DNA from 2 places in the Bacillus spongiae genome. Region 2 is predicted to be linked to the other one. Evidence: riboswitches for the same ligand, from Rfam matches in the RefSeq annotation. Region 2 holds a riboswitch; the other holds the start of a gene.
The links. Region 2 has a riboswitch for preQ1 ahead of queC (7-cyano-7-deazaguanine synthase QueC). Riboswitches for the same ligand answer to the same signal wherever they lie in the genome.

Region 1 (3,177 bases), on a different contig from region 2:
TACTTTATGCCATTCAGCTAACCGGTCAGTATCCCAATCATACCTCTGATAACTCCCTTTATTATTATTACTAACTGGAAGCAAAACCTGTTTCATCAGCCTTTCCCAATCAAAGCTTTCACCAACACTAGTGGAGTCAACAATCTTCTTCTCATTAGAAGGACGATAAAAGTCATCCATATGAACAATCGTTACCTCTTTACCTAAATTTTTTAACTTTCTTGCCAATGTGCTTTTCCCTGCAGCACTGGGGCCGTCAATACCAATAATAAGTGTATTCTGATTATCTTTTAGTGAATAAAATTTGGTTAATAAATTATTTAAAGAAACAATAGAATTCGACATTCCCTAACTCCTCTTATCTTCTATTTCCAATGAGACAAATCTTTAATTAAATGTTTCCCTAACTGTCTATTAAAATAGGATTTCAATCATTCCATCGGGTTATGATATAACTTAACAGATTTTACTTTTTTAGCTTCAAACTTTTTATGCTTTTCAAATGATAAACTAGTTATCCACGAATATGATTCAATACAAAAATAGACGCACCTTTCAATAAGCACGCCCCCATCTTGAGGCTTTAGTTAAATATTATTCATCTTATAACCTTAAGAAAAAAGTTAAGAATCCTCTTTCACATTCTCTTTAATGATAAATAACTCTCTAATAAATGCACCCACACCGATTGAACAACTAATAACTACGATTAAATTGATGCCTCTAACAAAGGAAAATGGCGAAAAAACAACTTGTAAACTATTTAAAATAATGATTAGCCCAAACAATACACATCCTAATATTAGCTGCTGTTTTACCGTCATCCTCTTCACCATTTCATCTCCTCTATAGTAAATTAAACTGACAACATACTACCAATAATTCAAAACCAAGTTATATTTTACCAGAAGCTTTATTTTATACTAACACATATCCATATATCTCGAAATCAAGTATTCAAGCTTATGGACCCTTTCTGAAATAAGAAAAACCCTGCCAACATTTCAACAGGGTTTTTGATCAAACATTTTTCAAGTGATTAATAATATACATTATCCAACATATTGTAAATACTACCTTTAGCCGTTGAATATTAATGGAGAATAAAATAAAGGAGCACACATTTTATTGGATAACGCTTCTGTGTACTCCTTACATTTTACCGTATTGTATTCACTTGTTTTTTCAGTTTAACGATTATCAATTGTCTCTGGATATAGATCGTGATTCATTAAACGGTACGAAGCCATTTCTTCATACTTCGTTCCAGGGCGGCCATAGTTCGTGTAAGGGTCAATCGAAATTCCACCACGGGGAGTAAATTTTCCCCATACTTCAATATAGCGAGGGTCCATTAATTTAATTAAGTCATTCATAATAATATTCATGCAATCTTCATGAAAATCGCCATGATTTCGAAAGCTGAATAAATAAAGCTTCAACGATTTACTCTCAACCATTTTTTTATCTGGAATATAACTAATATAAATTGTCGCAAAATCAGGTTGATTCGTTTTCGGACAAAGAGACGTAAATTCTGGACAGTTAAATTTTACAAAATAATCTCGGTTTGGATGTTTATTATCAAATGATTCTAAAACTTCTGGGGCGTATTCGAACGTGTATTTTGTTCCTTGGTTACCAAGTAACGTCACACCATTTAATTCTTCATCTTTTCTTCCACTCATCTTTTTTCCTCCTAAGAAGCCCAGGAAGACAGGTCGGTTTCACTTCTCTTCACTAAAACTGAATCTAAGTATCAGACTCATAGTTTTTTATAGAGGGTTAATGCTATGAACCTCTCCCATCATTATACGGGCAATCAATTACATGCTTTATAGTAGAAAAATCTTATGCAAAAGTCAATAGTAAGGAAAAACTGTCCTTTCTTATGGCCTGTCCTACAATTAATAAGTGTACAAGGAGACAATGAGAGAATGTATTATGAAAATACCGCTTTCATACGCTCTGCATTTATGATGTCTGTGCTTTTAACAACAATCAAAAGCACAATAAGTTGAACAATCACTCGATTTCAATATACAATAATAATGAATATACTATCCAATGAGGTGAAGAAATGCCATTATTACAGGAAATTTTGTCGTTTAATAAAACATTTGTTGAAGAAAAAGAATATGAACCGTTTAAAACCAGTAAATTCCCTGATAAAAAACTAGTTATTTTAACTTGTATGGATGCACGACTTCTTGAATTGGTTACAAAAGCAATGAACGTAAAAAATGGGGATGCGAAAATTGTCCGTAATGCTGGGGCCGTTGTGGACCATCCTTTTGGAAGCATTATGAGAAGCCTTCTCGTTGCCGTATATGAACTACAGGCAGATGAAATTGTCGTTGTTGGTCACTATGATTGTGGAATGAGTAGTCTTGATAGTCATAGCATGATGAAAAAGATGACTGAGCGTGGAATCGAAGCAGAAACCTTTGAAACACTTAACTATGGAGGAATCGACTTACATAATTGGTTAAAAGGATTTACAAGTGTGGAAGAGAGCGTTTCCCACAGTACCGATATGATTCGAAACCATCCATTACTCCCTTCCTCTATCCCTGTTCACGGGCTTGTCATTGACCCTACTACAGGTAAACTGGATGAAGTAGTGAATGGATACAATCATCTGGACAAATAAATAACAAGCTACTTATTGCTGAATAATGAGGGTGGGGCAATTCCTACCCTCATTTGGTCAGCAATTTACTACAGATCGGCGTATTATTTCCTACTCCCATACCAGGGTGATTGAAAATCTCTCGGTCCCCACTGTTTCAATGATAAATAGATTCTTATATCAACTCTCCATTATTTTGGTACATTATATATTAGAGAGCTTCATTCATTTCATCTAATTTTTCCCCTCTTTTAACCTTCCCATCAGTACAGTGTTATAGTATTTATTGTCTGAGAGTCTTTTGTCATTTTTTAATATTCCTTCAATTTCAAAACCATACTTCCTATACAATTGAATAGCTTTATCGTTTGTTTCCGTTACATTTAGCGTAATTTTTTTTATCTCATTCGAATCCGCCCAAGAGATCGATTCTTTTAATAGATTATTTCCCATTCCATATCCCCAAAACTCTTTTAATACGCATACGCCAAATTCTACTTTATGAGAGAATCTCGTTAAATAGGTTCCTTCGCATCTTGAATACC
Region 2 (3,177 bases):
GTTGGATTAATAGGGAAAAATGGTGAAGGGAAATCGCAATTACTAAAATATTTAGTCGGTGACCAACACGTAAAAAATAATGTAGAGTGGTTTGACTCGTTTGGCTATTTACAGCAGCTAGAACAGATAGAGGGAAAACCTTTAAGTGGGGGGGAGCAAACGCTTCAAAGATTGAATCAGCTCTTTCAAGAAGACCAAAGAATCTTACTATTAGATGAACCGACCAATCATTTAGATTGGCGTCATACAGATACCTTTATTTCAGAATTAAAGAATCACCACGATACATTTGTCATCGTGTCCCATAATCGTTATGTATTGGATCAGCTTTGTACAACAATATGGGAGATTGAAAATGGCAAGATTCAAATATATAACGGAAACTACTCTGCCTATGTTGAGCAAAAAGCGTTACTAAAAAAGCAACAACAGGAAGAATACGATGCGTATGTAAAGGAAAAGAATCGATTAATAAGGCGCTATCAAAAAAAGCAACAGCAGGCGGAAAATATGGATCGACCGCCAAGTAGGATGTCAAATTCTGAATGGCAGCTACACAAAGGGAAGGCTGCAGGTAAAAAAGGAAAAGTTGAAAGAGTGTCGAAAGTCATTCGTGAACGAATTGATCGAATGGAGAAGGTAGATAAGCCCTTCGAATGGGAATCTGTGAAAATGGAATATGTTCTCCAAACACCCATTCACCGAAAAACAATAATGAATGCTCATCAATTGGAGAAACGCTATTCCAATCGTCTTCTCTATAAAGTGGATGCACTAAAAATAAGAACGGGGAATACGGTAGCCTTAATTGGTGAGAATGGATCTGGGAAAACCAGCTTATTACAACAACTAATGTTAGATCAAAATGAATCAATCGAATTTGCAGCCAACGTAAAGGTTGGGTACTTTAATCAAAATTTATTCTCGATGCCAGAAAGTGATACGGTTCTTGCCTATGTTAAAAGTAAATCAAGTTTACCTGAATATTTAATTAGAGTCATTTTGGCACGATTAGGTTTCTTTGAGGGAGATATGATGAAATCTATCTCAAATCTAAGCGGTGGAGAACGCGTAAAGCTTGCCTTTGCGAAGCTCCTCGTTGGTGATTATAATTTACTTATATTGGATGAACCAACCAATCATTTGGATCTTTATGCTATGGAGGCATTGGAGGGGCTTATCAAAGATTACCCAGGTACTATTGTGTTTGTTTCTCATGACAGGCAATTTATTAACAATACCGCTAACTCCATTTGGATGATAGAAAACAATACGATAAAGACCTTCAATGGGTCGTATCAAGAATGGGAAGCTTCAAATAAGGAAGTAAAGCAATTAACAGTAAATGAGGAACAAAAACTTCGTTTGAAAAATAAATTAAGTGAACTGATTAGTCTGCTAAGTGTCGCAGAAGACCCAATCGAAAAAATGGAGCTGGATAAACAGTATAAGGAAGTGCTTTCTTCCTTGAAGGAAATTTCATAAGGATGAGTAATGAAAGAGAAGTTATTCTTTATAGAATAACTTCTCTTTCATTTCACTTTATAATGCGTGACAGGTGCATCTAAATGAATGAGAAGTATTGTAAGTAAACAAGTAGATTCTGCAAGTAAAAGCTGGAGTTTTGCAAGTAAAGCGGTAGGTTCTGCAAGTAAAAGCTGGAGTTTTGCAAGTAAAGCGGTAGATTCTGCAAGTAAAAGCTGGAGTTTTGCAAGTAAAGCGGTAGATTCTGCAAGTAAATGAAGAGTTCTACAAATAAACCGGTTAAATCATCATGTATTTGATGAAAATCACTAAGAAAATTAAATTTTGTGCCTGACACTTCTAGCCCATGATTATCTGTGAATTTCGTTCAGTCTGTTTAGCAATGGTTCCCTCTTTACCAATTTCACTTCTCATGTTACTGTATATAAAAGAAAATGATGAAAAGAAGAACATCTGCAAGTTGCAGAAGAGGTTCGAAAACTCCCTCTATAAAAAACTATAAAACGGTATCGTGTATACTGTTTTTTTGGCTTTTTTCGATTATAGAGTAGATAATGAACCTCTTTCTTCTTTCAGTAAAATCACTGAAAAAGAGAGAGGAGTTTTTGTATGAAAAAAGATAAAGCAATTGTTGTATTTAGTGGAGGTCAGGATAGCACTACTTGTTTATTTTGGGCATTAGAACAATTTGAAAAAGTGGAAGCAGTAACGTTTAACTACGGGCAAAGACATGCGCTTGAATTGGAAGTGGCAGCTGAGATTGCGGCCGACCTAAATGTTCCTCACCACATTTTAGATATGAGTTTATTAAATCAATTAGCTCCTAGTGCCTTAACACGTCACGATGAAGAAATTACTGAAAAAGAAGGAGAACTTCCTTCAACATTTGTTCCAGGAAGGAACTTAGTTTTCTTGTCGTTTGCGACTATATTGGCGAAACAAGTAGGGGCTAAGCACATAGTAACGGGCGTCTGTGAAACGGATTTTAGTGGTTATCCAGATTGCCGTGACATCTTTATTAAGTCATTAAATGTTTCTTTAAATCTTTCCATGGATGACCAGTTTGTTATTGATACGCCATTAATGTGGTTAAACAAGGCAGAAACTTGGGAACTTGCAGATCAATTAAATGCGTTTGATTATGTACGGGAAAAGACATTAACTTGCTATAACGGTATTAAAGGTGCAGGCTGTGGAGAATGTCCTGCTTGCCAGCTTCGTAAAAGAGGATTAGATCAATACCTTGCTGGAAAAGAGGAATAGAAATGCTTCAACAAATCTATCCAACACCAAATCATGATTATCAATATGAACTAAACAAAGATATGCAATTTGCAGCAGCTCACTATGTTCCTCACGAAGCGGCAGGAGCTTGTCAAAATGTACATGGACACACATATTTTGTAAATATCACCATCGTTGGTGATGAGTTAGATGAAACGGGCTTTTTAATAAATTTTCAACATATTAAGCAGCTGATTCATAAACGCTTTGACCATACATTATTAAATGAAGATCCAACCTTTTCAAAAGAGGACAGTAACCACTTTTCTACAACAGAAGTAATGGCACGAAAAGTTTGGGAACTCATTCAGGAGCATTTAAATACACTTCCGACGAAACCTAAATGTGCTCAAGTGTTTGTTCGAGAAACTCCAACGAGTTATTGTATTTATCGACCGAGAAAGGAGC

Region 1: it holds a riboswitch for preQ1, as region 2 does, so the genes downstream of both, queF (preQ(1) synthase) here and queC (7-cyano-7-deazaguanine synthase QueC) in region 2, are expected to answer to the same signal.

The regions. Positions count from the first base shown of each region.
Region 1 covers NZ_JBBAXC010000014.1:106,390-109,566, forward strand. The annotation lists gene WAK64_RS16415 (uridine kinase family protein) at 1-345, opposite strand, end outside; gene WAK64_RS16420 (hypothetical protein) at 624-836, opposite strand; gene queF (preQ(1) synthase) at 1,191-1,688, opposite strand; PreQ1 riboswitch class I at 1,762-1,808, opposite strand; gene WAK64_RS16430 (beta-class carbonic anhydrase) at 2,081-2,653, shown strand; gene WAK64_RS16435 (GNAT family N-acetyltransferase) at 2,867-3,177, opposite strand, start outside.
Region 2 covers NZ_JBBAXC010000015.1:105,039-108,215, forward strand. The annotation lists gene abc-f (ribosomal protection-like ABC-F family protein) at 1-1,485, shown strand, start outside; gene WAK64_RS17030 (hypothetical protein) at 1,573-1,743, shown strand; PreQ1 riboswitch class I at 1,948-1,991, shown strand; gene queC (7-cyano-7-deazaguanine synthase QueC) at 2,095-2,748, shown strand; gene queD (6-carboxytetrahydropterin synthase QueD) at 2,751-3,177, shown strand, end outside.